Regions from separate parts of the Methylobacterium sp. 142-1Y genome, predicted to be linked through region 3. Evidence: predicted binding sites of a transcription regulator. Region 3 holds the regulator's gene; each other region holds the start of a gene.
What was found. The regulator PhoB, encoded in region 3, activates phosphate uptake and scavenging genes when phosphate is short. The targets are predictions, from matches to a motif close to TGTCATNNANCTGTCAT.

Region 1: a site for PhoB is predicted at 2,447-2,463, ahead of AC3AOF_RS11630 (esterase-like activity of phytase family protein). Genes of this name have one in related genera too.
Region 2: a site for PhoB is predicted at 4,255-4,271, ahead of AC3AOF_RS07750 (calcineurin-like phosphoesterase C-terminal domain-containing protein). Genes of this name have one in related genera too.

The regions. Positions count from the first base shown of each region.
Region 1 is NZ_CM173224.1:2,555,215-2,564,927, forward strand. Features, by position in the region: gene AC3AOF_RS11630 (esterase-like activity of phytase family protein) at 1-2,402, opposite strand, end outside; gene crcB (fluoride efflux transporter CrcB) at 2,613-2,984, shown strand; gene AC3AOF_RS11640 (Rdx family protein) at 3,055-3,360, shown strand; gene AC3AOF_RS11645 (sensor histidine kinase) at 3,451-5,976, shown strand; gene AC3AOF_RS11650 (adenylate/guanylate cyclase domain-containing protein) at 6,462-7,793, shown strand; gene AC3AOF_RS11655 (GcrA family cell cycle regulator) at 7,849-8,082, opposite strand; gene AC3AOF_RS11660 (inorganic phosphate transporter) at 8,407-9,713, shown strand, end outside.
Region 2 is NZ_CM173224.1:1,676,782-1,686,494, reverse strand. Features, by position in the region: gene AC3AOF_RS07760 (SGNH/GDSL hydrolase family protein) at 306-1,037, opposite strand; gene AC3AOF_RS07755 (hypothetical protein) at 1,236-2,294, shown strand; gene AC3AOF_RS07750 (calcineurin-like phosphoesterase C-terminal domain-containing protein) at 2,410-4,170, opposite strand; gene AC3AOF_RS07745 (methyl-accepting chemotaxis protein) at 4,294-6,426, opposite strand; gene arfB (alternative ribosome rescue aminoacyl-tRNA hydrolase ArfB) at 6,626-7,051, opposite strand; gene AC3AOF_RS07735 (ligase-associated DNA damage response DEXH box helicase) at 7,207-9,713, shown strand, end outside.
Region 3 is NZ_CM173224.1:183,355-193,067, forward strand. Features, by position in the region: gene pstA (phosphate ABC transporter permease PstA) at 1-34, shown strand, start outside; gene pstB (phosphate ABC transporter ATP-binding protein PstB) at 62-874, shown strand; gene phoU (phosphate signaling complex protein PhoU) at 957-1,676, shown strand; gene phoB (phosphate regulon transcriptional regulator PhoB) at 1,744-2,445, shown strand; gene AC3AOF_RS00835 (acyl-CoA synthetase) at 3,025-4,656, opposite strand; gene AC3AOF_RS00840 (propionyl-CoA synthetase) at 4,814-6,724, shown strand; gene AC3AOF_RS00845 (sensor domain-containing phosphodiesterase) at 6,732-7,985, opposite strand; gene AC3AOF_RS00850 (hypothetical protein) at 8,398-8,814, shown strand; gene AC3AOF_RS00855 (NADH:flavin oxidoreductase/NADH oxidase) at 8,974-9,713, shown strand, end outside.

The sequences.
Region 1 (9,713 bases), 2.4 Mb from region 3:
GTCAGGCTGCCCTGGAGGCCGACCCCGGCGGTGACGTAGTCGGATGTCAGGAACGGGATCGCCGCGGTCGCGACGGCCATCGGGTTCTGGACGCTGGCGAGGCGGAACAGGCCGGCTTTCTGCTGCGGCCCGAGGCCGAGATTGTAGGCCACCCGCACCGAGGGGACGATGCCGCCGAAGCCCGTATAGGCGAGTTCCGCGCCGAAGCGGGCGGTGGTCTGGAGCACCGTGAGGCCGCCATAGGCGACGTTGTTGCCCGCCGCCCCCGTCTCGGTGAAGCCGCCGACCCGGGCCGAGAGGTGGCTCAGGCCCGCGAAGGGCATCAGCCGGAAAGCGTCGCGGTCGAGGATCAGGCCGGCCTCGCCGTCGAGCGACAGCGCGGTGGCGGAGGTCTTGGAGTCGGCCGTCAGCCCGTACGCGGCCGGGCGGCGGATGCCCGAGAGGTCGATGATCGGGGCGCCGCCGACGATGCCCTGCGCATAGAAGGTCGGGCCGTAATAGCCGCCATAGGCCGCGACCGTGAAGGCGCTCTGGTCCTGGCGGAACCCTTGCGGCCGCGACAGCGAGCCGCCGCCCCCGCCGACCGCGAGGCCGGCCCGCCACGGGCCGGTGAGCGGCAGGTCGAAGCCCGCCGAGCCTTGCGCGATGGTGCGGTCGAGGGACAGGCCGCCGTTGCGCGGCTGGTCGGCGAAGACGAAGTCGCCCCCGACCCAGAGCGCCGGGCCGGAGGTGCCCCAGGCGCCCTGGCCGGGAAGTCCGGCGCTGCGGCGGAGCGCCGAGAGGTGGTCCTGCACGCCCCGCGTCGCCGAGGCCGCGACGCCGATCGCGCCGGCCCCGAGGCCCTGGAGCACCGTCGGCGCCGTCGCCTTCATCACGGCGAGCGAGAGCGGATCGACGTAGGTCGGCAGGGTCAGCCGGTAGGCGAGCAGGATGTTGTCGTTGTTGATGCCGGCATCGTAGGGCTGGCCGTTGATGACGCCCTGGCGGGTCAGGAAGTCGTTGTCGTTGCCGACGAGCAGGAAATAGTCGTTGGGCGCCCGCTCGCTCAAGACCGGCACCAGGCCCATCGCCTCGATCTTCTCCGGCAGGGTGGTCTGGCTCGCCGGGTTGGTATTCAGGTTCATCCCGAAGCGGTTGAGCTGCACCGAGTTGAGCAGGTCGACGACCTCCCGGCTCTGCACCGGGGTCAGCCCGGCCCGCAAGGTGCCGTTCGGGGCGATCGGCGTCGTGCCGTCATAGGCGGTGCCGGCGATGTTGGTCGCGCCCGCGGTGTCGACGAAGAGCACGCTCTTGTAGACGATCGGCGTGGTGTTGCCGGTGCCGAGCCCGTTCGAATCGCGCGACAGCACCAGGAACTGGGTGTCGTTGAGCGCCAGCATCTCGCTCTGGGCCGCGGTACGGTTCGGGGCGCCGCCATTGCCGTTCTGCTGGTAGGCCGGCAGCTGCAGCACGTATTCGCGGCTCGGGGCTCCCGGGGTCGGGGTGCCGGAGACGTCGTAGTAGAGGATGCGGGTATTGGTCCGCTGCTGCTGGTTAGGCCCCGAATCCTGCAGCGTCGCGCTCTGGAGGATAGCGACGAGGCCGCGCCCGTCCGGCGTCAGTGCCAGCGCCTCGAGGCCCTGGTTGTTGCGCCGGCCGGTATCCGGGGGATTGAGCGAATTGAAGTTGAGCTGGCCGTTCGTCACCGGCTGGAGCGCCGCCGGGATGCCGATCAGGCCCTGGAGGCGGCCCTCGCGGCTGAAATAGTAGATGTTCGGGCCGTACTCGTCGCTGACGTAGAACGAGCCGTCGAGGCGGCGCGCCAGGCCCTCGGCGTCGAGGCTGATGCGCCCGGCGCTCGGGCCGGTGGCGGCGGAGGGCAGCACGGTGCCGAGCTGCGTGGTGGTGCCGGCGCCCGGATCGAGGCCGCTGAAACGCTGGCCCCTGGCATCGGTGAGCACGATGCCGCCATCCGGCGTCAGGGTGACCTGGCGCTGCGAGGTGGTGGCCTGCGGCAGGGCCGCAGTGCCGGCATAGGGCGTGAAGCTCAAGTTGAAGCGGTTGAGCCGGCCGGCATAGTCGCTGAACAGCCCGCCGTCGGGGTTGTTGTAGCCGCGGTCGGGCAGCGTGTAGAGCGTGCCCGTATAGGTGTCGCCGTTGCGCCGCCAAGTCGAGAGGTCGACGGCGAGCGAGGAGAACGAGCCGAGGGAATCGCCGAGGAAGTCCCGGGTGGTGGCCGGCAGCCGGGCCACGCCCTGGAGGCCCTGGTTGACGACCGTGGTGCCGCCGACATCGGTCGAGACCGGCCCGTCGACGGGCTGGAGGTTCGGCACCCGCACCTGGACCGACTGGGCCTGCGCGAGCCCCGCGCCGGCGATCAGGCCGCCCGCCGTGAGCGCGGCGCGGATGGAAAGAATGGTCACGATTCGCCCCCAGGCTCACTTTGCGGCAGGGATGGGGCGGTTCGGTGACAGGCACGTGACGGAGTGTTGCCCGTTCGCACCGAATGGAACCCGGTGCGGCGCGCAGGCCACGGTTGCGCCGGCGGCCTCGCCCCGATCGGCGGACCGTGGCAGAAGCCTCGCGGGATCGACGGAGACGTCGCAGAAGACTTGGCAGGAGACTTGACGGCGGTGAGCTACCTGGTGGTCTTTCTCGGCGCCGGCCTCGGCGGGGCCCTGCGCCACGGCGTCAATCTCTGGGCCGCGCGGGCGGGCAGCAGCTTCCCGTTCGGCACGATGGTGATCAACATCCTCGGCTCGATCATGATGGGCGTGCTCACCGGCTGGTTCGCCGCAAGGGGCGGAGGACCGCAGGCCCTGCGGCTCTTCCTCACCACCGGGATCCTCGGCGGCTTCACCACCTTCTCGACATTCTCGCTCGAGGCCTTCCTGCTCTGGGAGCGCGGCGCGCACGCGGCGGCGCTCGCCTATGTGGGAGGATCGGTGGCGGCCGGCATCGTCGGCGTCGGCGTGAGCCTCCTGGTGCTGCGCCAGCTCGCGTGAGGCGGGAGCCGCGGCGACCAATCCGCGCGGGTTGACAAGCGGGGGGATCGGAGGCGGAGTCTCCCTCACGATGAGCGACACCGCCCCCCGTCCAGAGGCCGAGAAGCCCCGCATCGCCATCACCTACTGCACCCAGTGCAACTGGCTGCTGCGGGCCGGCTGGATGGCGCAGGAGCTGCTCTCGACCTTCCGCGACGCGATCGGCGAGGTGGCGCTGATCCCCGGGACCGGCGGCGCCTTCGCGATCACCTGCGGCGACGCCCTGATCTGGGAGCGCAAGCGCGACGGGGGATTTCCCGACATCAAGACCCTCAAGCAGCGGGTGCGCGACCGGATCGAGCCGGGCCGCGACCTCGGCCACATCGACAGGGCCTGACGCCTTGACCGAGCCGCGCCGCCGGCGCGCCGCCAGGACAGGGCACAAGGCAAGACAGGGTCCAGGGACGGTCGTCATGAGGACCACGCCATGATCCGCCGCCGGCTGAACGCCCTGCGGCGGGACGGGCTGTCGACGCAGGTCTACCTCGTCGCCCTGGCGATCGCGCTGATCGGGCCCGGCCTGCTGTTCACCGCCGTGCTGCTCGGTCGCTACGCCTCCCTGGAGCGGGTGCGCTTCCAGCAGGATGCCCGCGAGAGCGTGCGCGGCATCGCGCTCAGCGTCGACCGGGACATGGCCGGGCTCGTCTCCGTGCTCCAGACCCTCGCGGCCTCGCCGCGGCTGCGGCAGGAGGGATTCGGCCATCACGGACTCGCCGGCTTCGAGACCCAGGCCCAGGCGGTGACGGAGGCGACGGGCTTCCGCCTCTCGCTGCGCCGGCCGGACGGCACCCAGCTCGTCAACACCGCCCTGCCCCACGGCGCGCCGCTGCCGCAGGACCCGCATCCCGAGGATGCCGCCGTGCTGGCGACGAAGCGCCCGGTGGTCGGCGACGTCCGGGCGGGCGCGCCCGGGCGGGCGCCGACCTACGACGTGGCGGTGCCGGTGATGGTCGCAGGCGTGCCGGCCTACGTGCTCAGCCTCACGGTGCCGGTGGCGCGGCTGCACCAGATCCTGGTCCAGGATCTCGCGCCGGGCTGGACCACCGCGATCATCGACCGCAAGGGCCTGCTGCTCGCCCGCTCGGAGGATCAGGACAGCCTCGCCGGCCAGCCGATGCAGGCCTCCTTGCGCGGCTCCCCGTCCGGCGCCCCCGACATCTGGGAGGGGGTCGACCGCCGCAAGCGGCCGGTCCTCTACGTCGAGACCACCGCGAAGGCGGCGGGCTGGACCGTCGGCGCCAGCATCCCCAAGCAGCAGGTCGAGGCGCCGCTGCGCCACTGGGTCCTGGCCTTCGGGGGGTTCGGGCTCCTGGCGCTGGCGGTGTCCTCCGTCCTGGCGGTGAAGCTGTGGGCGCGGGTCGCCGAGCCGCTGCGCCAGCTCGCCCAGGCCGGCGGCGCGCTCGCCGTCGGCCAGCCGGTGCCGCGGGTCTCGACGCCGATCCGCGAGATCCGCCAGCTCGCCGACGTGCTGGCCGACGCCTCGCAGAGCCTGCGCCGGCGCATCGCCGAGCGCGACCAGGCGCTCGAGCAGCAGAGCCGCAGCCTCGCGGCCTTGCGCGAGAGCGAGGCGCGGTTCCGCCACATGGCCGATTCGGCCCCGGCCCTGATCTGGATGACCGACGAGGCGGGCGAGATCGTCTTCGCCAACCTCCACTACGATTACCTGTTCGGCCGCGCGACCGGGACGCTGACCGGGGGACGCTGGCGCGAGATCGTCCACCCGGACGACCTGCCGGGCTTCGCGGCGGCGTTCGAGACCGCATTCGCGGCGCGCACGCCCTTCCGCTGCGCGACCCGGGTGATCGACCGGCACGGGGCGACGCGCTGGCTCCTGTGCGAGGGGGTGGCCCGCCTCGACGATCACGGCCGCTTCCTCGGCTATACCGGCTGCAACGTCGACATCACCGAGGCCAAGGACGCCGAGACGGCGCTCCGCGAGGGCGAGGAGCGCCTGCGTCTGGCGCTCGCCGCCGGCCGGCTCGGCACCTGGGAGATCGACCTCGCCTCCGGGCAGCACCGCCTCTCGGCCCGCTCGGCGGAGATCTTCGGGGCAGCCCCGCTCTCGCACGAGGCCTGGACCCGCACCGTGCACCCGGAGGACCGGGCCCGGATCGAGGCGGCGCTCGCCGCCCTGCTGGCCGGGGATTCCGACTACCGCACCGAGTTCCGGATCCGCCCGGACCGTGCTCAGCTGCGCTGGGTCAGCGCCCAGGCGATCGTGCAGCGCGATGCCGGCGGCCGAGCGCGCCGGGTGATCGGCATCCATCAGGAGGTGACCGAGCGCAAGCGGGCCGAGGAGCACCTGCGCCTCCTGGTGCACGAGCTGAACCACCGGGTGAAGAACACGCTGGCCACCGTGCAGTCGATCGCGATGCAGAGCCTGCGCGGCCTCGACGGGCCGGCCGCCGCCGGTGCCAGGACGGCCTTCGAGGCGCGGCTGATCGCGCTCGCCCGCGTCCACGACGTGCTCACCCGCGAGAGCTGGGAGGGGGCGGAGCTGGCCGAGGTGGTGAAGGATGCGCTCGCGCCCCTCGACGGGCCGGGGGAGCGCTTCGTCGTCGGCGGCCCCGCCTTGCGCCTGCCGCCCCGCATCGCCCTGTCGATCGCCATGGCGCTGCACGAGCTCGCCACCAACGCGGTCAAGTACGGCGCCCTCTCGGTGCCGGCGGGCCAGGTCGCCCTGTCGTGGAGCGTCGCGGAGGGGCGTCTCGCCTTGCGCTGGCAGGAAAGCGGCGGGCCGCCGGTCGTCCCCCCGACCCGCACCGGCTTCGGCTCCCGCCTGATCGAGCGCAGCCTCGCCCGCGAGCTCGACGGCACCGTGAGCCTGAGCTTCCCGCGGGAGGGCGTGGTCTGCACCATCGTGGCGCCGTTGGGGGAGCCTGAGGTGACGCAGCCGGACGCGCGGGAGGAGGAAACCGCGCCGGCCCGGCGCCGGGCGGCGGGGCAATCGTGAGGTGCGGGGCTGTCCGGAGCAATTTTCGGAGACGACAATAGCGCGGGTATTCCCCTCTCCCCGCGGGCGGCTATCGCATTCACACATCTCGGTTCGAGCGTTCTCCCTCTCGAAGGTAGCGCGCCTCCCCTCCCCCTTGCGGGGAGGGGTATGGGGGTGGGGGTGGTACCGGATAGACCGCGCGCTTTACGCGGCACCACCCCCACCCCTAACCCCTCCCCACAAGGGGGAGGGGAAAGCGCCCATATTTCCAGAGGGTTAGCTCTCGGAGGAGAAGTGTGAATCCGCTCGCCGCCCGCGGGGAGAGGGGGCGGCCCGCACCGGTCTGATCATCGGACCTTCCCTAAGAGAAATCCATAAACCCCGAAGACTCCTGCATCGGAGCGGAAGTAAGCCGCCCGGTCGATGGCCGGCGGCGAAAACTCTCCCATATCGCCTGGGAAAGCCGAGGGCCCGTCCCGCGCCCGGCGCCGGACGGATCACCGATGACCCCAGACCCGACGCAAAGCCCCGCGCCCCGCCGGCCGCTCCGCGCGCGGCTCGGCCCCGTGCGCAGCCGGGCCGGGCTGACCACCGCGGGGGCCGCCCTGCTGCTGCTGGTGGGCTCCGCCAACGGGCTGCTGCTGGCCTGGCAGAGCACCGTCCAGCACCGCATCACCCACACGCTGTCGGTCGACCGGACCCTGATGCAGGTGCTGGCCGACCTCCTCGACAGCGAGACCGGGCAGCGCGGCTACCTCCTGACCGGTGATTCCTCCTTCCTGGTGCCCTACACCGCCGGCCAGGCCCGGATCGCCGCGGAGCTGCCGGTGCTGGACGCCGAGCTGCGCGGCTCGGCCCCCCAGGAGGCTCGCCTGAAGGCGCTGCGCCCCGCCATCGCCCGCAAGTTCGTCGAACTCGACCGGACGCTCGCCCTCGACCGGGCCGGCGACCGCGACGGGGCGCTGGCCCTGGTGCGGGCGGGCGAGGGCAAGACCGAGATGGACGAGATCCGCCGGATCATCGAGGCGATGCGCGCCCAGGAGGACGAGGTGCTGCTGGGCTACCAGCGGCACGCCCACGGAATCGAGGCGATGGTGGGCATCGGCAGCGTGGTGTCGGTCGGCATCATGGCGCTGCTCGCGGTGCTGGCCCTGCGCGAGACGGCGCGGCGGGCGGCCCTGTCGCGCTTCCTGCCCGCCGAGTTGGCGCCGCTCCTGGAGCGCGGCGGCAGCATGGCGCAGGGCGGCGGCCTGCGGCTCGGCGAGCGTCGCCACGCGGCCATCGCCTTCGTCGACATGCGCGGCTCCACCACGATCGCCGAGCGGGCCGATCCCGAGACGGTGGCGATCCTGGTCACGGGGTTCCGCCGCTGCGTCGCCCAGGCCGCCCGGGAGACCGGGGGCGTGATCGACAAGTTCATGGGCGACGGTGCGCTCGTGGTGTTCGGCGTGCCAGAGGCGCGGGCGGAGGCCGCCGCTCAAGGACTCGCCTTCGCGGAGCGGCTGGAGGAAGGGGTGGCGGCGTGGAACGCCGAATCGGGCGAAGCACCGGTGCGAATCGGCATCGGGGTGCATTGCGGCGAGGTGTTCGTCGGCGTGGTCGGCGACGACGACCGGCTCGAATTCACCGTGCTCGGCGACGCGGTCAACGTCGCGGCCCGGCTCGAACAGGCGACCAAGACCTTCGGGACCACCACCCTGGTGTCGCAGGCGGCGCTCGATGCGGCTCAGGTCTCCGGCGGGGCTTGGGCCTCCGGCGAGGCCTGGCGCGAGGTCAGCCGCCAGCCCCTGCGCGGCCGGCGGGAGGCCTTCCCGATCTACGGCCGGGCGGCCTGAGAGCGATGTGGGGAAAAATGGCGCGGGACGGGGTAGCGGTCCCGGCCGGCCTCTGCTATCGCAGCCGCCCCGGCCGGGTCGGCTCGAAGACGATCCGGCGGTGGAAGGCGCACCAGCTCTTGCCGTCCTGCACCGGCGCCCCGCAGCAGACCGCACGGTCGTTCGGTTCGCCGATGATGAACTTGCACACGAAGGCGCCCGATTGGGCGAACGGAACCCGGAGGCTCGGAGAGGGCTCCTCGACGGCGTCTGCGGTCACGATATGCGACATGCGCACGAGCTGGTTCATCGGGTACTGACTCGCTGGCCTTCCGCCACCCTCGACCAGAAGGGCACCGGGCCGGTTCGTTGCGGGCAGGTCCGTCACCGGATGCTCCACCCATGAGATCCGCGCCCCTGTCGACCCGCGCACACGCGTCGCAGGGGCAGCGGTGTTCGTACGAATTTGGGGTTGCGTCTCGCAGAACGCAAGCCCCTTAAGCATTTACGCGTGGTTTTCGACAGCCGGGGCGGGTTCGCGAAGGCCCTGTCAGCCCTTGCCGCGTCATCGACTTGCCATCCGGGCGCCCTATCCTTGGCGGATCGCCGCCACGAGTCTGCCCACGGGTCCGCCATGTCCGACGCCGCCCTCGCCCCCGACCGCGCCGGCGCGGCGCATGGTCACGCCCGGCCCGGCCGCCGGTTCGACCATCGCGTCCACCCGGCGGCGACGATCGGCTTCCTGGCCGTGCTGGCCGCCGGCCTCGCCTATGGCGGCACCAACCTCCTCGCCGACATGCAGCGGGCCGGCCAGCCGCCGCTCGCGCTGGGGGCCTTCGCGCTCCTCGGCCTCGCCCTCCTGATCGCGCTCGCCTTCGAGTTCGTGAACGGGTTTCACGATACCGCCAACGCGGTGGCGACGGTGATCTACACCCACTCGATGCCGCCTCTCGTCGCGGTGATCTGGTCCGGCGCCTTCAACTTCCTGGGCGTCATGGCCTCGACGGGTGCGGTCGCCTACAGCGTCGTGACCCTGCTGCCGGTCGAGCTGATCCTCCAGGTCGGCTCGGGGGCCGGCTACGCGATGATCTTCGCCCTCCTGCTCGCCGCGATCGTGTGGAACCTCGGCACCTGGGCCCTCGGCCTGCCGAATTCCTCGTCGCACGCGCTGATCGGCTCGGTGATCGGCGTCGGCCTCGCCAACCAGCTGATGGCGCCGGGCCATGCGGCCTCCGGCGTCGCCTGGGGACAGGCGGCGAGCGTGCTCGAATCGTTGCTGTTCAGCCCTCTCATCGGCTTCGTCTGCGCCGCCGGGCTGCTCCTCGTGCTCAAGCGCCTGGTGCGCCGGCCCGACCTCTACCGCGCACCGGAGGGCGAGGCGCCGCCGCCCCTTTGGATCCGCGGCCTGCTGATCCTCACCTGCACCGGCGTGTCCTTCGCGCATGGCGGCAATGACGGCCAGAAGGGCATGGGGCTGATCATGCTGATCCTGATCGGCGCCGCCCCCACGGCCTACGCGCTCAACCGCACCATGCCGGATTCGAGCACACAAGCCTTCGTGCAGGGCTCGGAGAGCGCGAGCCGGGTGTTTCGCGACCATGCCGGCGGGGCCCCGATCCCGGACGCGGCGCGAGCCCGGGCCAAGGTCGGCGAGGCCTTGAAGGCGGAATCACCGGCCAAGGCGCTCGCCGCGCCGGACGCCTTCGCGGCGCTCGCCGGCCTCGCGGACGACATCGCCGGGCAAGTGAAGAATTACGGCGCCATCCGCCACGTGCCGGCGGAGGCGACGCCGAACCTGCGCGCCGACATGTATCTCGCGAGCGACGCGGTGCGGCTCCTCACCGGCGAGCACTCGCCGCTCCGTGACACCGAGAAGGCGACCCTGACGGCCTATCGGCACACCCTCGACGACGGCACCCGGTACATCCCGACCTGGGTCAA
Region 2 (9,713 bases), 1.5 Mb from region 3:
GCCACCCGCACCCAGCCGAATCGGGTAAATCCCGAGTCCTGCTTCTGCTAACCTAAGGACGCGTTTTGTCCAAGAGCCAGACACCGACTTCGAAAGCTTTCCTGGGCAAAATCGCCAACGGCCCATGATCTGCCAGAGCGTCACGCAAATCATCTTGGCACTTGGCTCCACGGGACGCCGAATAGGGTGGCGCGCAGAGTGGAGGCGCGTCTGCACAGTCCTAGGTAGTGCCACCGCGGAGGAAGGCACCTTTAAATCAAGTAAACCGTACAATCGTCGGTGGATCGACCTCCCGAGGCGCCAGGTCAGCGCGCGCGTCCCGGGAGATCGGGGCAGGCCGCCGCCTCGAGGCGCGCGGCGATGCGGTCCCGCGCCGCCGGGTCGAGGCCGAGATGGACGCCGTCCGGCGACCGGCTCGAGGAGGCCGGGTCGCGCAGGTCGGCATAGGCGTCGACGAAGCGGCAGCCGGCCCGGGCGCATTCCTCCGACAGGATCGCCGTATAGGCCGGCGCGGCCTCGACGTCGTAGAACTTCGCCACGCCGGGACGGCCGGCATCGAAGGGCGGCACCGCGGTGACGACGACGCGCCGGGCCCGGGGCACGAGTTCGGAGAACAGGCCCCGGGCCTCCTTGCGGAACTGCGCCGTGGCCGCGTCGGGATCGCCGGAGCGCTGGCGCCGGGTGAGGTCGTTGGTGCCGATGGTCACCACGATCGCCTCCGGCGGCCGCGGCAGGTCGATCCATCCCGCGACGGCGCGCAGGCCGGAGATCCGCGTGCCCGCGATGGCGGCGTCGATGGCGGGATGGCCGCACAGGGCCGGCAGGTACAGGCGCTCCATCTGCGAGTCGCCGAGGAGCAGGCTGTAGGGGCCCTCGACCTGCTTGAGCACGCCGGAGACCGCGAAGGCCCGGGCCTCGCGGAACGCCGCCACCCCCTGCCCTGCCCCGGACTTGTGCCGGACAACCAGGACAGCGGCGAGGCCGGCCGCCAGCAGGGCCGCGACCAGGCCGATTCCGATCTTAGTTCTCGTCTGCACGCGCCCTCGCGTCCGGTCCCGACGCCCCCGGGCCGGACCAAGCTCCGCCGCCCGCCGCGAGTCAATCGTCGGCCTCGCCCACAGCGACGGTGACAAGCCCGGGTTATCCACAGGCCGACAGTTTTCCCCCGACATCTTCACGCCTGATTCGGTGGTTCTGATCATGGTTGAGGGCAGGTAAGTCGGAGAGCCCGCGCCATGAAGCCAGTGGAGATCGATCCGTCCGAGGTGCGTCGGCCGCGCGAGGACCCGCACGGGAGCGTGGTTACGCGCCTCGGCCGTCCGGCGATGCTGGCGGCCCTGGGCCTGGTCGGAATCGGCGGCTGCGCCGGGCTCGCCGCGGCGGCCTATCCGGCGATCAGCGACATGCTGCGGCCGCGGCCCCCGGAGGTGCATTTCGGCCGCGTCGCCGACATGCCGGAGATCAAGGACGGAATCCCGGCCCTTCGGACCACGCCGGCCCCGACGGTGCGCCAGGTTCCGCTGCCCCAGGCCCCGGGGAGCCAAGCCCCCGGGAGCCAAGCGCCGGGGAACCAGACGCCGGGCATGCAGGCTGCGGCGACGTCCGAGTCGGCACCGCCCCTGGCGCCGCCGATCGCTCCTGCCGCCCTGCTCGACCCGAAGCCGGGTGCACTGACACAAGGTGCTCCGGCGCGGGGGTTCTCGGCTCAGGGCAATCCGGTGCAGGGTTCCTGGTCGCCGGCTGCCGACGTCGCCGCGACCGGCACCGCTGCCCCGTTCCAACCCGCTCCCGCCGCCCCGAAGGCCCAGGAAACACCGCGCCCGGTCGTCGCGCCCCGCGAGGCGGTCGCGCCCCGCACCGTCGCGGTGACCCGCGAGCCCGCGCCGCTGCCGCCGGCCCGGGCGGTCGACCCCAAACCCACCGTCCCGGCGCGCGAAAAGGTCGCGGAGCCGAAGGCCACGCCGCGGCTCGCACCGGCCCGGGAGGCCAAGGCCGAAGCCAGGTCTGACGCGAAGCCCGCCCCGGTCAGGCACGCGGCCGAGAAGCCCGTCATCGAGAAGCCGGTCGCCGAGAAACGGGTGGCGGAAAAGCATGCCGCCGAGAAGCCGGTCGCCCGGCGCGAGAAGCCCGAGGCGCATCAGCGCAGCGCCGCCGCCCAACCCGGCGCGGCACCCGCGCCGACGGCGGAGGAGCCGACCCGCTTCCTCGGCGTGCCGATGCCCGACCTCGCCCCGGCGGGCCGCGCGATCAGGGAGACGGTCGACGCGGTGATCTCCCTGCCCAGCCGGCTGTAGAATCCGCCGCCGGAGCACTGCCCGGTCGCGCTGCCATCCGGGCAGTGCCTCAGATCCCTGATCTTGCGGCATTTCCTTATCGACGAACCGGTCCTCCGCTTCGTCGAACGATGCGCTAGCCAGCCCTCGCCGCCCCATCCAGCACTTCGAGCACCAGCGCGTCGCGATGCGCGCGGCCGTACTCGTCGGTCGCCTCGACGGTGAGGCGGTGGGTGCCGGCCGCGAGGTCCCGCGGCAGCCGCGCCACCCAGAGATGCGAGCACGGCTCGGCCTTCACCCAGGACTTCCTGGTCGCCGCGTTGCGGGCATAGAGGGCAGCGACGAACGGGTCCGGCCGGCGCACCCGCGTCATCGGCACGAGCGGACGATCGCCGATGCGGAATGTCACCCGACTGCGCGGCCCGCCGTCGAACAGGTTGACCACCACGTTCGTCGCACCGGCGCTCTCGGCCGGAATCGTCGCGCCGAGCAATTCGTAGAGCCGCGTATCGGGCAGGCGGGCGAGGTCGTCGGCGTGGAACTGGCTCTCCAGCACGATCCGCATCTGGCGGCCGGCATCGTCGCTCGCCGGGACGTAGCGGGTGGTGTAGTGCCGGCCGCCGGTGATGCCGAGCACGTGGAATCCGTGCGGCGTGCCGTCGCGGCTGTCGGCGGTGGCGATGCCGCGCCGGTCCGGCGGACCGCTCCACCACGAGCCCGAGACGGCGGTGAGCACATGGTGATGGTGGGCGTCGTCGCCCGGGGCGCCGGGCCGGCCGTCCGAGCCGAGATAATGATGCTCGGTGGTGTGGGTGTGGCCCGAGACGCTGAAGGACGGCCGCCCGGCTAGCAGCCGCAGCAGCTGCGCCCGGTCGGCGGTGCCGATGCCGGGATCGTCCGGCCCGAGATCGCTGGCGAGCGGGATGTGCATCGCCACCACCACCAGGCGGTCCTTCGGCACCTGCGCCAGCAGGTTCTCCACGAAGGCGAGCTGACGCTCGCCGATCCGGCCCTCGTAGCGCCCGCCCCGGCCCGCCGTCGCGGTGGCGGCCCCGAGATAATGGACGTTGTCGAGCATCAGGAACAGCACGCCGCCGTGTTCCAGCGCGTAGTACGGCGCTCCGAAGCTGCGCTTGAAGGTCTCGCGCGAATGGCGGGCGTCCGGCGCCTCGAAGTTGAGGTCATGGTTGCCGCCGATGTGGAACCACGGCACGCCCACCTGCGCGATGAGCCGGTTCTGGCGCGGATAGAGCGAGAGATCGTCAAACAGCACGTCGCCCGTCGTCATTCCGAACGCCACCTTGCCGAACTCGCCCCGCAGGCCGAGCACCCGGGCGATGGCGGTGTCGCGCACGAAGGTCAGCTCGGCGTGGCTCTCCGGCTGGGGATCGGTGAACAGCACCACGTCGAAGTCGCCGCTTTCCGGGCGGCGCACCAGGCCGAAATCGACGGATGACGGCAGCGGCCCGGTCGGCGCGATGCCGGGATAGCGGAGCGAGAGATCCGCCGGGGTGCCGGCCGGCTGGTGCAGGTACGAGAAATGCGGCAGCCCGTCGGGCCCCGGCGGCAGGGCGAAGCCGGTCGGCTTGACGACGAAGATCACCGCCTCGTCGCCGACCGGCAGGGTGTAGCGTCCCTGCGCGTCGGTGCGGGCCACCTCGCGGCCGTTCGAGACCAGCACGTCGGGCAGCCCCGGATCGTCGGGCCCGCGCCGGCCCTTGGCCCCGCGATCCTCGTAGACGATGCCGGCGACCTGTGCGGGCGCTCGTCCCTCGCCTTGCGCGTGTCCCGGCCCCGCACCCGGAGCGCCCTGTGCCAAGGCCGCGAGGGGAGCGAGCGCCAGGGCCGTCGCCCCGGCCAGGGTGGTACGCCGGGTCAGGGTGGTGTGATCCGTCATCGCGGCCCTCGTCCTCCCGGCAGCCCCACCCGCCGGGGCGGATAGGGGCTGCGCGTTGATCCGTGCCGAGGCAATCACGCCTCCTTGACGGTTCGGTGACGGCCTCGCGGTCGTTCTGCCGGCTCAGGCGGCCCGCACGCGCTCCAGGAAGCGGGAGACGCCCCGGCGCAGGTCCTCGGACTGGTGCGACAGGGCCGAGGCCGCGGCGAGCACCTGGTCGGCGGCGGCGCCGGTCTCGCCCGCCGTACCGGCGACGCCGTCGATCGTCTCGGTCACCCTGCGGGCTCCCGTCGCCGCGTGCGAGGCGTTGTGCACGATGTCGCGCGTGGCGACGCCCTGCGCCTCGACCGCGGCGGCGATCGAACGCGTCACGGTGCTGATCTCGCGGATCCGCGCGTCGAAGCCGCCGATCGCCGACACCGCCTGCGCGGTCGAGCCCTGGATCCGGGCGATCTGCGAGGAGATTTCGTCGGTGGCCTTGGCGGTCTGGTTGGCGAGTTCCTTCACCTCTGCGGCGACGACCGAGAAGCCCCGCCCCGCCTCCCCGGCCCGGGCCGCCTCGATCGTGGCGTTGAGCGCCAGCAGGTTGGTCTGGCTGGCGATGGTGGCGATGATGCCGACGACATCGCCGATCTTGCCCACCGCACCGTTCAGTTCCTGCACCAGCTCGGCCGTGCGGCCGGCCTCGTCGGTCGCGGTCCGGGCGAGGTCCGCCGAGGCGGAGGCCCGGCGCCCGATCTCGGCGACGGATTCGCCGAGCCGGCCGGCGGCGTCGGCGACGCCGCCGACATGCCCGGACACCTCCCGGGCACCGCCCGAGGCGGCGCCGGACTCGTTCGTCGTGCGGGTCGCCGCCGCATTCATCGACCGGGCGGTCGCCTGCAGCTGGACCGCCGAGGACGACACCGTGTCGACCACGCCGCCGATCGTCGCCTCGAAGCTGTCGGCCATCTCGCGCATCCCGGCGAGCCTCTGCGTCTCCGCCGAGAGGCGCGCCTGCGCGGTCTCGGCCTCGAGGCGGCGGGCCTGACTCATCGCGTCCTTGAACACCCGCATGGCCTCGGCCATCTCGCCGATCTCGTCGCGACGCCCGAGCCCGGGCACCGCGACGTCGAGCCGGCCGGCGGCCAGCTCGCCCATGCCGCGGGTCATCGCCCGGATCGGCTGCAGCACGCCGCGGACCACGCAGACGAGGCCGAAGATCGACAGGGCCAGGGCGGCGGCGAGGATCGCGCCGTTGCGGATCACCATCCGGCCGGCCTCGTCCTCGAGTTCCCGCGCCCGCTCGACCATCACGTCGAGCGCGACGTTGGCGAGATCGACGATGGTGCCCTGGTTGTCGGTGTCGCGACGGCGCAGGTCCTGGATCGAGATGCCGACCGGCCGGCCCGCGCCCAGGGCCTCGGCCAGGGCGCGGCGCTCCTCCTTGGCGGTGGCCGAGAAGTTGCGCGCCTGCGCGGTCTCGAAGGCGACCCGGATCGGTCCGTCCGACACCCGGCCGATGGCGTCGATGGCGCCGGCCCAGGTCTGGTCGAGGCGCCCACGCTCCTCGGCCGCCGTCAGGGTGGCGGCGGGCGACCACGAGGCCGGGTTCGCCACGCCGGTCTGCAGTCTCAGCGCCGCCCCGCCGGCCGCCACGCGGGTCGCCCAGGCGGCCCGCTTGATCAGCCTGGCGGCGCGCAGAGCCGGATCGGCGGAGGCGATGGCGGTATCGACCGTGTCCGTCGTCGCGGTCAGGCCGTCGAGCAGGGCCCCGTAGGCGGCCGTCGCGTCGGCGAGGATCGACGGCTCCCGGGCGGTCCGGGGCCGATCCAGGGCAGCGTCGATGCGCGGGCGCAGGGCGGCCAGCGCGCCTTGCGCCTCGCGCAAGCGGCCGATCGTGCCGGCGACGCTCCGCAGGTCGGTCCCGTCCAGGGCGGCGATCACCTCGGAGAAGCCTTTGTCGGCGGTGGCGCGCCCCTTGGCCAGGGAAGCCCGCATGTCGGGATCCGCCGGCGCCTCGACGCCGAGCGCCGTGAGGGCGGTGCCGCGCTCGATGCGGTTCGCCAGCAGCGTCCCGAGAAGGGCGCGGCTGCCGACGGACAGGGTGACGACCTTACCCGCCTGCGCCTGCTCGCGGGCGGCGCCGACGAGCGCGCCGGCGGCCTGAGCGATCACCAGCACGCCCATGAGCCCGAGAACGATGCAGAGCATCCAGGAGACCGAAATCCTGGTGATCGACGGTCGGGCAAGGGAGAGGTTAGCCGGGTTCGTCATGACGGGCACCGCCGATCGGGATCTTGATGAGGCGGACCTTGCCCGGATATCGGTGAACCTTCCCCTAAGACAGGAACGGGGAACTGATGTCGGCTCCAGCGCAGCAAGAGACGACAATGCCGGATTTCATTTTTTTTACGCGACGTCAATCGACGACACGGCGATGCGCATCGGCGGTCGGCTCGATGGCCCGGGTGGCTCAGTCGAGGCCCGGCTTGCCGCCTCTCAGCTTCTTCACGTCGCCCCGCCGGCCCTTTTCCTCCAGCCGCCTCTTCTTGGAGGCCAGCGTCGGCCGGGTCGGGCGGCGCGGGGTCGGGGGCACGGCGGCCTCGCGGACGAGGTCGGCCAGGCGCTCGCGAGCCTCGGCCCTGTTGCGCTCCTGGGTGCGGTGGTTCTGCGCCGTGATGACCAGCACCCCATCCGACGTGAGCCGCCGCCCGGCGAGCTTCATCAGGCGGATCGCGACGGCGTTCGGCAGCGCGGGCGAGCGCCGCACGTCGAAGCGCAGCTGTACCGCGGACGAGACCTTGTTGACGTTCTGGCCGCCCGGGCCGGAGGCGCGCACGAAGCTCTCCTCGAGCTCGGACTCGTCGAGGGTGATCCAGGGCGTGCATTCGAGACCCACGACGGCGCTCCCGAGAACGGTTTCAGGTGCACCTCACGAAACTCCCGCTGCACCGACGCTGCCATCGCGGCCGACGACGGCGACAGGGAGTTTTGTGAGAGACACCAAGGCCGCCGCCATCCCACGAAACGAATGCGCGCGCTACATCGGAGGGCGTGCCCAAGAATTCTCTCCCCAAACGCCCCCCCGATCCGTCCCCCGCGCTCCCCGCCGCCTTCGCCGGGTGGTTCGCCGCGCGCGGGTGGGCGCCCCGGCCGCACCAGCTCGCCCTGCTGGCGGCGGCGCAAGCCGGGCGCTCGGCCCTGCTGGTGGCGCCGACCGGGGCCGGCAAGACGCTGGCGGGCTTCCTCCCCACCCTGGTCGACCTGGCGGAGGGGGACGACAAGGGAAACGACAAGGGCGGCTTGCACACCCTCTATATCTCGCCGCTCAAGGCGCTGGCGGTCGACATCGCCCGCAACCTCGAAGCGCCGGTGGCCGGGATCGGGCTGGAGCAAAGGATCCGGATCGAGACCCGCACCGGCGACACCCCGTCGCACAAGCGGACCCGCCAGGTCGCGCGCCCGCCGCACATCCTGCTCACCACGCCCGAGCAGCTGGCGCTGCTGGTCGCCCATCGCGAGGCGGCGGAACTGTTTCGGAATCTCAAGCGGGTGGTGCTCGACGAGCTGCACGCGCTGGTCACCTCGAAGCGCGGCGACCTCCTCAGCCTCGGCCTCGCCCGGCTGCACCGGCTGGCGCCGGGCCTCGCCACGACCGGCCTGTCGGCGACCGTGCGCGAGCCCGATGCATTACGGCGCTACCTGGTACCGCAAGGATTCGGGCAAGTGCCCGAATCGGCGATGGCCGACCTCATCACCGTCCAGGGTGGCGCGCGCGCCGACCTGCACATGCTGGAGACCGGCCGCACCCTGCCACTCGCCGGGCACACGGCGTGGCAATCGATGCCGGCGGTCTACGACCTGATCCGGCGGCACAAGCTGGTCCTGGTCTTCGTCAACACCCGGCTCCAGGCAGAGTACACCTTCCAGGAACTCTGGAATCTGAACGACGACGGGCTGCCGATCGCGCTCCATCACGGCTCCCTCGACGCGACGCAGCGCCGGAAGGTCGAGGCGGCGATGGCCGCGGGCGTGCTCCGGGCCGTGGTCTGCACCGCGACCCTCGATCTCGGCATCGACTGGGGCGACGTCGATCTCGTGATCAATATCGGGGCGCCGAAGGGGGCGAGCCGGATCATGCAGCGGATCGGCCGGGCCAACCACCGGATGGACGAGCCGTCGAAGGCCTATCTGGTGCCGGCCAACCGCTTCGAGATGCTGGAATGCCGCGCCGCCCTCGACGCCGTCGAGGAGGCGGCGCAGGACACGCCCGATCCGCGCATCGGCGCCCTCGACGTGCTGGCCCAGCACGTGCTGGGCATGGCCTGCGCCGGGCCGTTCTCCGAGGACGACCTCTACGACGAGGTCCGGGCCGCCTCCCCTTACGCCGACCTCACCCGCGAGGATTTCGGGCTCGTCCTCGACTATGTCGCCACCGGCGGCTACGCGCTCCGGGCCTATGAACGGTTCGCCAAGATCCTGCGCGGACCGGACGGGCTGTGGCGGGTGCGCGATGCCCGGACCGCGCAGCAGTACCGGATGAATGTCGGCACGATCATCGAATCGACGAAGGTCAAGGTGCGGCTCGCCCGGCGCAACCGGACCAAGCCCGGCGCCGTGCTCCCCAGTGGGGGCCGCGTGCTCGGCGAGATCGAGGAGGATTTTGCCGAGACGCTGACGGTCGGCGACACCTTCCTGTTCGCGGGCGAGATCCTGCGCTTCGAGGGCCTGCACGAGGACGAGGCGCTGGTGACCCGTGGGCCCCCCGGCACCGATCCGGCGATCCCGAGCTATGCCGGCTCGAAATTCCCGCTCTCGACCTTCCTCGCCGCCCGGGTGCGGGCGCTGATCGCCGACCCGTTCGAGTGGGACCGGCTGCCGGCCCAGGTGGCGGATTACCTGGTGCAGCAGCGCCGCCGCTCCGTGCTGCCGGGCCCGCGCGACCTGCTGGTCGAGACCTTTCCGCGCGCCAACCGCTACTATCTCGCCTGCTTCCCGTTCGAGGGGCGGCTCGCCCACCAGACGCTCGGCATGCTCTTGACCCGGCGCCTGGAGCGGGCCGGGATGCGCCCGCTGGGCTTTGCCGCCAACGATTACGGCCTCGCGGTGTTCGGCACCCGCGACCTGTCGGAGCGCATCGGCCGCGAGCCCGGCTTCCTCGATGGGCTGTTCGCCCAGGACATGCTCGGCGACGACCTCGAGGAATGGCTCGACGAGTCCGCGATGATGAAGCGCACCTTCCGGCAATGCGCGGTGATCGCCGGGCTGATCGAGCGCCGTCATCCGGGACAGCGCAAGACCGGCCGGCAGGTGACGATCTCGACCGACCTGATCTACGACGTGCTGCGCAAGCACCAGCCCGGCCACCTGCTGCTGCGGGCGGCGCGGCAGGATGCGGCAACCGGACTCCTCGACGTGGCCCGCCTCGGTATGATGCTTGCGCGCATCCAGGGGCGAATCATCCACAAGGCCCTCGACCGGGTCTCGCCGCTCGCCGTGAACGTGATGCTCGAGATCGGGCGCGAACGGGTCTACGGCGAGGGCGCGGACGAGATCCTGGC
Region 3 (9,713 bases):
CCGCCTCGTCCTGAGCGGTCCCAAGGGCCGCTGATCCGATACCTTGCCCGGAGACACCCCGATGAGCGCCACCGCCACCGCCGTGCCGGTCGTGGGCCAGAGCACGGCCGACGAGTCCGCCGCGATCCGCCTCGCCGTCAAGGACCTCAACTTCTACTACGGCGACTTCAAGGGCCTGAAGAACATCAACCTCAACTTCCTCGACCGCCAGGTCACCGCCCTGATCGGGCCGTCCGGCTGCGGCAAGTCGACGTTGCTGCGCACCTTCAACCGGATCTACAGCCTGTATCCGGAGCAGCGCGCGGAAGGCGAGATCCTGCTCGACGGCCGCAACATCCTGGATTCCTCGATCGACCTCAACGAGCTGCGCGCCCGGGTCGGCATGGTGTTCCAGAAGCCGACCCCGTTCCCGATGTCGATCTACGACAACATCGCGTTCGGCATCCGGCTCTACGAGCGCCTCGGCAAGGCCGATCTCGACAACCGCGTCGAGGAGGCCCTGCGCAAGGGCGCCCTCTGGGACGAGGTCAAGGACAAGCTCAAGCAGTCCGGCATGGGCCTGTCCGGCGGCCAGCAGCAGCGCCTCTGCATCGCCCGCACGGTGGCGCAGCGCCCGGAGGTGATCCTGTTCGACGAGCCGACCTCGGCCCTCGACCCGATCTCGACCGGCCGCATCGAGGAACTGATCGAGCAGCTGCGGGGCGAGTTCACCATCGCCATCGTCACCCACAACATGCAGCAGGCGGCGCGCATCTCGCAGTTCACCGCCTTCATGTATCTCGGCGAGCTGATCGAGTTCGGGCCGACCAACCGGCTGTTCATGAACCCGTCGAAGCGCCAGACCCAGGACTACATCACCGGCCGGTTCGGCTGAGGCCTGACGCGATCATCCGCCGGCCCGGTCTGCCGGGCCGGCACAAGCCTACGCTCCACCTCCGCGCGAGGAGCCAGATCCCATGTCGAGCCACATCGTCACCTCCTACGATCAGGAGTTGCAGAACCTGCGGCGCAGCATCGCCGAGATGGGCGGCATCGCCGAAAAGATGGTGGCCGATTCCGGCCAGGCGCTCCTGCGCCGCGACGCCGCCCTCGCCCAGGCGGTGATCGCCACCGACCAGCGTCTCGACGGGCTGCAGCGCGAGATCGAGGAGAAGGCCATCCTCCTCATCGCCCGCCGCCAGCCGCTGGCGGTCGACCTGCGCGAGACCATCTCGGCGATCCGCGTCTCGGGCGACCTCGAACGCATCGGGGATCTGGCCAAGAACGTCGCCAAGCGCGTCGTCGCCATCGCCGACCAGGTCCAGCTGCAGAAGATCGTCGTCGGCGTGGAGCACATGAACGAGCTGGTCCAGGAGCAGCTCAAGGACGTGCTCGACGCCTACGCCACCCAGGACACCGTCGCGGCCCTCGACGTCTGGGCCCGGGACGGCGGCATCGACGCGCTCTACACCTCGCTGTTCCGCGAACTCCTGACCTACATGATGGAGGATCCGCGCAACATCACGTTCTGCACGCACCTGCTGTTCTGCGCCAAGAACGTCGAGCGCATCGGCGACCACACCACCAACATCGCCGAGACCATCCACTACCTCGCCACCGGCGAGACCCTGCCGACCGAGCGTCCGAAGAACGACCGTTCGAGCTTCGCCACCCTCGACACCCCGCCCGAGGCTTGAGGGCGACGCCCGTCCGGGCCTTGCGGCCCGGCGGGCCTTTACCCCCGCCCCCGCCTGAGTGCCCCCGATGAGTACCCGCATCCTGATCGTCGAGGACGAGGAAGCCCTCACCCTCCTCCTGCGCTACAACCTCGAGGCCGAGGGCTTCGAGGTCGACGCCGTCGCCCGGGGCGACGAGGCGGATATCCGCCTGCGCGAGCAGGTGCCGGACCTCGTCCTCCTCGACTGGATGATGCCGGGCCTGTCCGGCATCGAACTGTGCCGGCGCATCCGCGCCCGCCGCGAGACCGAGCGGCTGCCGGTGATCATGCTGACGGCCCGCGGCGAGGAGGGCGACCGGGTGCGGGGCCTCGCCACCGGTGCCGACGACTACATCGTCAAGCCGTTCTCGGTGCCGGAACTGCTGGCGCGGGTGCGGGCGCTCCTGCGGCGGGCCAAGCCCGCCCACGTCGCCGACCTCCTGATCGCCGGCGACATCGAGCTCGACCGGGTCAGCCACCGCGTCCGCCGCGACGGTCGCGAGCTGCATCTCGGCCCGACCGAGTTCAAGCTGCTCGAATTCCTGATGCAGAGCCCCGGACGCGTCTTCTCGCGCGAGCAACTGCTCGACGGCGTCTGGGGGCACGACGTCTATATCGACGAGCGCACCGTCGACGTGCATATCGGCCGCCTGCGCAAGGCGATCAACCGCGGCCGCGACAGCGACCCGATCCGCACCGTGCGGGGCTCGGGCTATTCGTTCGACGAGATGTTCGCGCCGGAGGCGTGATACGGTCTTCGTGTGAACTGTTCGCGGCAAGAAGAGCGCAAGTTCCCCCTCCCCCCTCTGCGGGCTAGCGGATTCACACTTCTCCTTCGTGAGCTAACCCTCTGTAAATATGCGCGCTTTCCCCTCCCCTTGTGGGGAGGGGTTAGGGGTGGGGGTGGTGCCGGAGTAGCCTCGCGCTCTACGCGGCACCACCCCCACCTCCAACTCCTCCCCACAACTTGCAGCGATTCCGGGCAAGCCCGGGATCGCCGGGGGGAGGAGAGGCGCGCGACCTTCACCGGAGAAGCTCTCGAACCGAGAAGTGTGAACACGCTAGCCTCTGCGGGGGAGGGTGGCCTGCGGAGCAGGCCGGGAGAGGGGCAGCGCGACGCTGATTCAGAGGGCGCCAGTCAGAACGGTTCCGCCTCATCCGGAAGCGTGGTTCCCCTCTCCCGCCCGGCGCCGCCGGGCACCCTCCCCCGCAGAGGGGGGAGGGTTCAAGACCAGCGATACTTTCTTTCCCCGGACAGCCCTGCATCCACGGCGAAGAGGGGGATCCCGCCCTTTATTGCGGCCGGAACAGTTCAGGTCGAACCCGTCTCACAATGCCTTCGCCATCTCCCGCAGCACGAACTTCTGCACCTTGCCGGTCGAGGTCTTCGGCAGTTCCGTGAAGACAACGTGCCTGGGCACCTTGAAGCCGGCGAGCGACTGGCGGCACCAGCCGATCAGCTCCTCGGCCGAGACCATCTCGGAGCCTTTCAGTTCGACGAAGGCGCACGGCGTCTCGCCCCATTTCTCGTCGGGCTTGGCGACCACGGCGGCGGCGGCCACCGCCGGGTGCTTGAACAGGGCCTCCTCGACCTCGATCGACGAGATGTTCTCGCCCCCTGAGATGATGATGTCCTTCGAGCGATCCTTGAGCTGGATGTAGCCGTCCGGGTGCTTCACCCCGAGATCGCCCGAATGGAACCAGCCGCCCGCGAAGGCGGCCTCGGTGGCTGTCGGGTTCTTGAGGTAGCCGCGCATCACCACGTTGCCGCGGAACATCACCTCGCCCAGCGTCTCGCCGTCGGCGGGGACCGGCTGCATCGTCTCGGGATCGAGCACGTCCAGCGCCTCGAGCGGCGGGTAGCGCACGCCCTGGCGCGCCTTGCGGGCGGCCTGCTCGTCCTTGCCCAAGGCGTTCCAGTCGGCGTGCCACTCGTTCACCACCGCCGGGCCGTAGGTCTCGGTCAGCCCGTAGACGTGGGTGACGTCGAATCCCGCCTCGGCCATGCCGGCGAGCACCGCTTCCGGCGGGGGCGCCGCCGCGGTGAGGAAGGAGACGCGGTTGGGTAGCTCCCGCCGCTCGGCCGCGGCGGCGTTGATGAGGAGCGACATCACGATCGGCGCGCCGCACAGATGCGTCACGCCGTGATCCGCGATGGCGTCGTACATGGCTTTCGCCCGCACCTGCCGCAGGCAGACATGGGTGCCGGCCACCACCGACAGGGTCCAGGGAAAGCACCAGCCGTTGCAGTGGAACATCGGCAGGGTCCACAGATAGACCGGGTGCCGGCCGAGATTGCCCGCCACCACGTTGCCGACCGCGAGCAGCGACGCGCCGCGATGGTGGTAGACCACGCCCTTCGGGTCGCCGGTGGTGCCCGAGGTGTAGTTTAGGCTGATCGCGTCCCACTCGTCGCCCGGCATCGCCCAGGCGTAACCGGGATCGCCTTGACCCAGAAAGTCCTCGTACTCGATCGTGCCGAGGCGCTCGCCCGGACCGTCGTATTCGGGATCGTCGTAGTCGATGACGAGCGGCTTCACCCCGGCCTGGGTCAGAGCCGGGCCCATGATGCGGGCGAATTCCCGGTCGGTGATCACCACCTTGGCCTCGCCGTGGTCGAGGCAGAAGGCGATGATCGCGGCGTCGAGCCGGGTGTTGAGGGTGTTGAGCACCGCGCCGGCCATCGGCACCCCGTAATGGCACTCGATCATCGCCGGGGTGTTGGCGAGCATCACCGCCACCGTGTCGCCCCGCCCGATGCCGCGGGCCTTCAACGCCGAGGCGAGGCGCCGGGAACGGGCGTAGAGGTCGCGGTAGCTGCGCCGCAAATTTCCGTGGATCACGGCCGTATGGTCGGGAAACACCGTGGCCGCCCTCTCCAGGAAGGTGAGAGGCGTGAGCGGCTGGTGGTTGGCCGGGTTCCGGTCGAGGCCGTGGTCGTAGATCGTCGCGCCGGTCATGGGTCGTCCTGCTCCCTGTCGCGCCAGAGTACCCGCCGGGGCGGAGCGATCAATCCGCCCGGCATCCTTACGAAAGTTCGACTTCCGGCCGGACCGGGGCCTATTCTATCTGAACAGGCAGGCCGCCCCGCAGATGGACGGCACCGGAGGAGACGCCATGGCGAGCCCGAGCCGCTACCCGGAGACCTACGCCGCCTGGCAGCGCGACCCGGAGGCCTTCTGGTCACAGGCCGCCGAGGCGATCGACTGGGCGAGACCCGCCACCCGCGTCTTCGCCCCCGAGGAGGGCGCCTACGGCCGCTGGTTCGTCGGTGCCGAGGTCAATGCCTGCCACAACGCCGTCGACCGCCACGTCGCGGCCGGGCGGGGCGACCAGGCGGCGATCCTGTACGAGTCCCCCGTCACCGGCACCAAGCGCCGGATCAGCTACGCCGAGCTACTGAACGAGGTCGCTTCCCTCGCCGCCGTGCTCCAGGATCTCGGCGTCGGGCGCGGCGACCGGGTGGTGCTCTACATGCCGATGGTGCCCGAGGCGCTGTTCGGCATGCTGGCCTGCGCCCGCATCGGCGCCGTGCATTCCGTGGTGTTCGGGGGCTTTGCCGCCCGCGAGCTCGCCGCCCGGATCGAGGACGCGGCGCCCAAGGTGGTGCTCGCCGCCTCCTGCGGCATCGAGCCGACCCGGGTCGTCGCCTACAAGCCGCTCCTCGACGAGGCCTGCCGGCTCTCCTCGCACAAGCCCGAATCCTGCCTGATCCTGCAACGGCCGCAAGCGCAAGCCGAGATCCAGGGCGGGCGCGACCGCGACTGGGCGCAGGCCGTGGCGGACGCGAAGGCGGCCGGCCGCCGCGCGCCCTGCGTGCCGGTCGCCGCCACCGATCCGCTCTACGTGCTCTATACCTCGGGCACCACCGGCAAGCCGAAGGGCGTGGTCCGCGATACCGGCGGCTACCTCGTGGCGCTGGCCTGGTCGATGCCGAACCTCTACGGCGTCGCCCCCGGCGAGACCTATTGGTGCGCCTCCGATGTCGGCTGGGTGGTGGGCCATTCCTACATCGTCTACGGCCCGCTCCTGCACGGCTGCACCACGGTGCTCTACGAGGGCAAGCCGGTCGGCACGCCGGATGCCGGCGCGTTCTGGCGCGTCATCGCCGAGACCGGGGCGGTCGCCCTGTTCACCGCGCCGACAGCCTTGCGGGCGGTGAAGAAGGAGGATCCGGAAGGCCGTCTGATGCAGGGCCACGACCTCGCGCGCTTTCGCACCCTGTTCCTCGCCGGCGAGCGGGCCGATCCGGACACCGTCGCGTGGGCCGAGCGGATTCTCGGTGTGCCGGTGATCGACCATTGGTGGCAGACCGAGACCGGCTGGCCGATCGCCGCCAACCCGGTGGGCTTGGGCGCGCTGCCGGTCAAGCACGGCAGCCCGACGGTGGCGATGCCGGGCTGGGACGTCCAGGTGCTCGACGAAGCCGGGAAGCCCGTGCCCCCCGGCACGATGGGAACGATCGCCATCAAGCTGCCGCTGCCCCCCGGCGCCTTGCCGACCCTGTGGCGGCAGGACGAGCGCTTCCGCGAGAGCTACCTCGCGACCTATCCGGGCTACTACAACACCTCGGATGCGGGCTTCCTCGATGCCGACGGCTACGTCTCGGTGATGGGCCGCACCGACGACATCATCAACGTCGCCGGCCACCGCCTCTCGACCGGCGGCATGGAGGAGGTGCTGGCCTCCCATCCGGCGGTCGCCGAATGCGCGGTGATCGGCATCCGCGACAGCCTCAAGGGCGAGGCGCCCTGCGGCTTCGTGGTGCTGAAGGCCGGGGTCACGAAAGGCCCGGACGTGATCGAGCGCGAATTGGTGGCTTTGGTGCGCGAGCGCATCGGCCCGGTCGCGGCCTTCCGCTTGGCGCTCACGGTCGGGCGCCTGCCCAAGACCCGGTCGGGGAAGATCCTGCGCGGCACGATGAAGAAGATCGCCGACGGCGAGGCGTGGGCGATGCCGCCGACGATCGAGGACCCCGGCGTCCTCGACGAGATCGGCGGGGCGCTGCGGGAGCGCGGGCTGGGATAGGGTGGGGTCATCCGGCCCGTCGCGCCCACGCCCCGGTGCCGGAGAGCGGCAGGGCGGCGGCGGCGGCGAGCGGCATCGGCCGGCCGGTGAGGAAGCCCTGGACCCGCGTCACGCCGATGCCCCGCAGCACCGCGTACTCGGCCTCCGTCTCCACCCCCTCGGCGACGATCTCGCAGCCGATGCGCCGTCCGTAGCCCGTCAGCGCCTCGGTCAGGGCCCGGCGGCCGGAATGCGCGTCGATGGCCCGGATCAGGCTCATGTCGAGCTTGATGATCTCCGGGGCGAGGTCGAGCACGTGCCGCAACGTCGCGTGGCCGGCCCCGACATCGTCGATGGCGAGGCCCAGGCCCCGGCTCCGGAACGGCGCCAGCGCGTCGCGCAGGGCCTCGTAGGAGGCGACCGCCGCATGCTCGGTCAGCTCGACCACCAGCCGGTCGAGCGGCGCCCCCGCGATCGTCTCGGCGAGGCGCGACGCAGCGAGGCTCGCCGGCGACAGGTTGACCGACAGCCTGACGCCGGCGGGGAGGGAGGGCAAGGCGCGCAGGGCCTTGCGCAGGGCGAGGAACTCGAGTTCCCCGTCCAGGCCCACCTCGGCGGCGTCCGCGAACCAGGCGTCGGGACCCTTGCTCATGAGGCCTTGGCCCGTCGGGGCAGTGAAGCGGGCCAGGGCCTCGAAGGCGGCGAGGCTGTCGTCGGCGGTGCGGTAGATCGGCTGGTACACCATCTCGACGGACTCGTCCGCGATCGTCTCGGCGATGCGCCGGTGCTTCGCGTCCCGCTGCCGCGCGGCGTCGCGGTCCTTCCCCAGGATGGAGTTCACGAGATCCGCGCAGAGACGCAGGGTCGCGAGATCGCGGGTCGTGAGGCTCCGGTCCGGCGTGAAGCTGAAGCAGCACAACGTCCCGTAGGGCTCGCCGTCCGCATGGCGCAGAGGCACGCTCAGATGGGCCCCGACCGGCAGGTCGCGGGTGGCCGGCAGCTGTGCTGCGACCGGATCCTCGGCGGCGTCCTGCATCAGGCCGGGCATCAGGCCCTTGGCGACGTAGTAGCAGAAGCTCTGTTCGAGCGGGGCATGGCCTCCCACGACGACCGGGCCGTGCATCGTCTCGGAATCCGCGAATCTGAAGACCCGGTCGCCCGCCACGAACTCGGAAATGAAGCCGACATCCATGGCCAGGTGGCGGCGGACGGCCCGGAGGACTGACAGGATCTGGTCGCTGGCACTGCCGGAATAGTCACCGAAGACGGGGTGCAGGGGCATCGTTCGATCCGGTCGGGAGGGGGGTTCGTGCCGTTGTATCAACTTGGGATTGTATTTCTGGGATCTTTCGGAGGCAAGACCTTTTCGATTTAACTAAATTTATGATATGAATTTATTCATAAATTCAACACTCTGCAATCATTCGCGACCAAGTCGCAGTCCCGATCAGATATATGGCAATGTGGATGCGTCACGCGGCCGTATCGCTATGCTACAGGTGTCGAGCGAATGCGGGTGCCTGATGCAACCACACGTCTTATCGGGCGCGGTCGTGGACGGCAGACTCAGCGTCAGGACAGGCATCTTGATCTGTTCGAGGTCACAAGTCACAACAAGCAGTTGCGAATTTTTCACAAGATTGGCATCCTGACAAGGTGACGAGTGCGCAGTCGATCTGACTAGAGAAGTCGCCATGCTCGGTTCGGATACCCAAGAGAGGCAGCGCCGTCCCGGTGCCGGCGCGGCCGCGATCCTGGACCGGGTGCCGTTGCCCCTCAGAGCCCTGCTCGACCGGATCGAGCGCGGCATCGTCGATTTGGCGAATGCCGATCGGGCGGAAGGCACCGGGGTGCGCGAGGGGATGCATGCCCTGCGCAGCGCCCTGTCGGATATCTGCGCCCTGACGGAGGCCGAGGCACACCCGACGGTGATGCGTGCCGTGGAGCGACTCGCGGGCGCGGGCGAGCGGCTGGCGGAGATGGCGAGCCGTCCGCGCCGGGCGCGTTCGGCGGCGCGCGGTGCGGCGACGCGGGCCTTCGGGGGCCTGGCGGCGGTCCTGGTCGGCACGCGCCCGAGCCGGATCGCCGTGAGCCTCGGCCGGGGCTGGTAGCTCCGCCCCTCTTACGCGCTCGACGCGTGATCGCCCGAGTTTCGGTGCGCCGGCGCACCCCGCGCGCGCCCTGCCGCGCGCAGGCGCCCTGCATCGTCCGCGCTGGCCGGATTCGCGGCCCTGCGCCACATTCGCGTCATCCTGCACCGGAGTACCTGAATGACCAGCCCCCTCCTGTTCCAGCCCCTGCGCCTCGACGGCCTGGAGCTGGAGAACCGCATCATCGTCGCGCCGATGTGCCAGTATTCGGCCCGCGACGGCGAGGCGACCGACTGGCACATGATGCATCTCGGCCAGCTCGCCATGTCGGGCGCCGGGCTCCTGACCCTGGAGGCCACGGCGGTGTCGCCGGAGGCGCGGATCACGCACGGCGATCTCGGGCTGTGGGACGACGGGACCGAGCGGGCGCTGGCCCGGGTCCTCGACGCGGTGCGGGACTACGCGCCGGTGCCGGTCTGCATCCAGATCGCGCATGCCGGCCGCAAGGCCTCGAGCGAGCCACCGTGGCGCGGCGGCCATCAGGTGGCGCCGGACTCACCCCGCGGCTGGCTCACCGAGGCGCCTTCGGCGCTCGCCCATGCCGACGGCGAGGTGGCGCCCCGGGCGCTGGACCGCGAGGACATGAAGCGCATCCGCGACGGGTTCAAGGCCACCGCCCGGCGGGCGGTCCGTCTCGGCATCGACGCGGTGGAGATCCACGCGGCGCACGGTTACCTGCTGCACCAGTTCCTGTCGCCGCTCGCCAACCGGCGCAGCGACGAGTACGGCGGCAGCCTCGAGAACCGGATGCGCTTTCCCCTCGAAGTGTTCGAGGCGGTGCGCGAGGTCGTTCCCGCCGGTCAGCCGGTCTGGGCCCGGGTCTCGGCGACGGATTGGGTCGAGGACGGCTGGGAGGTCGA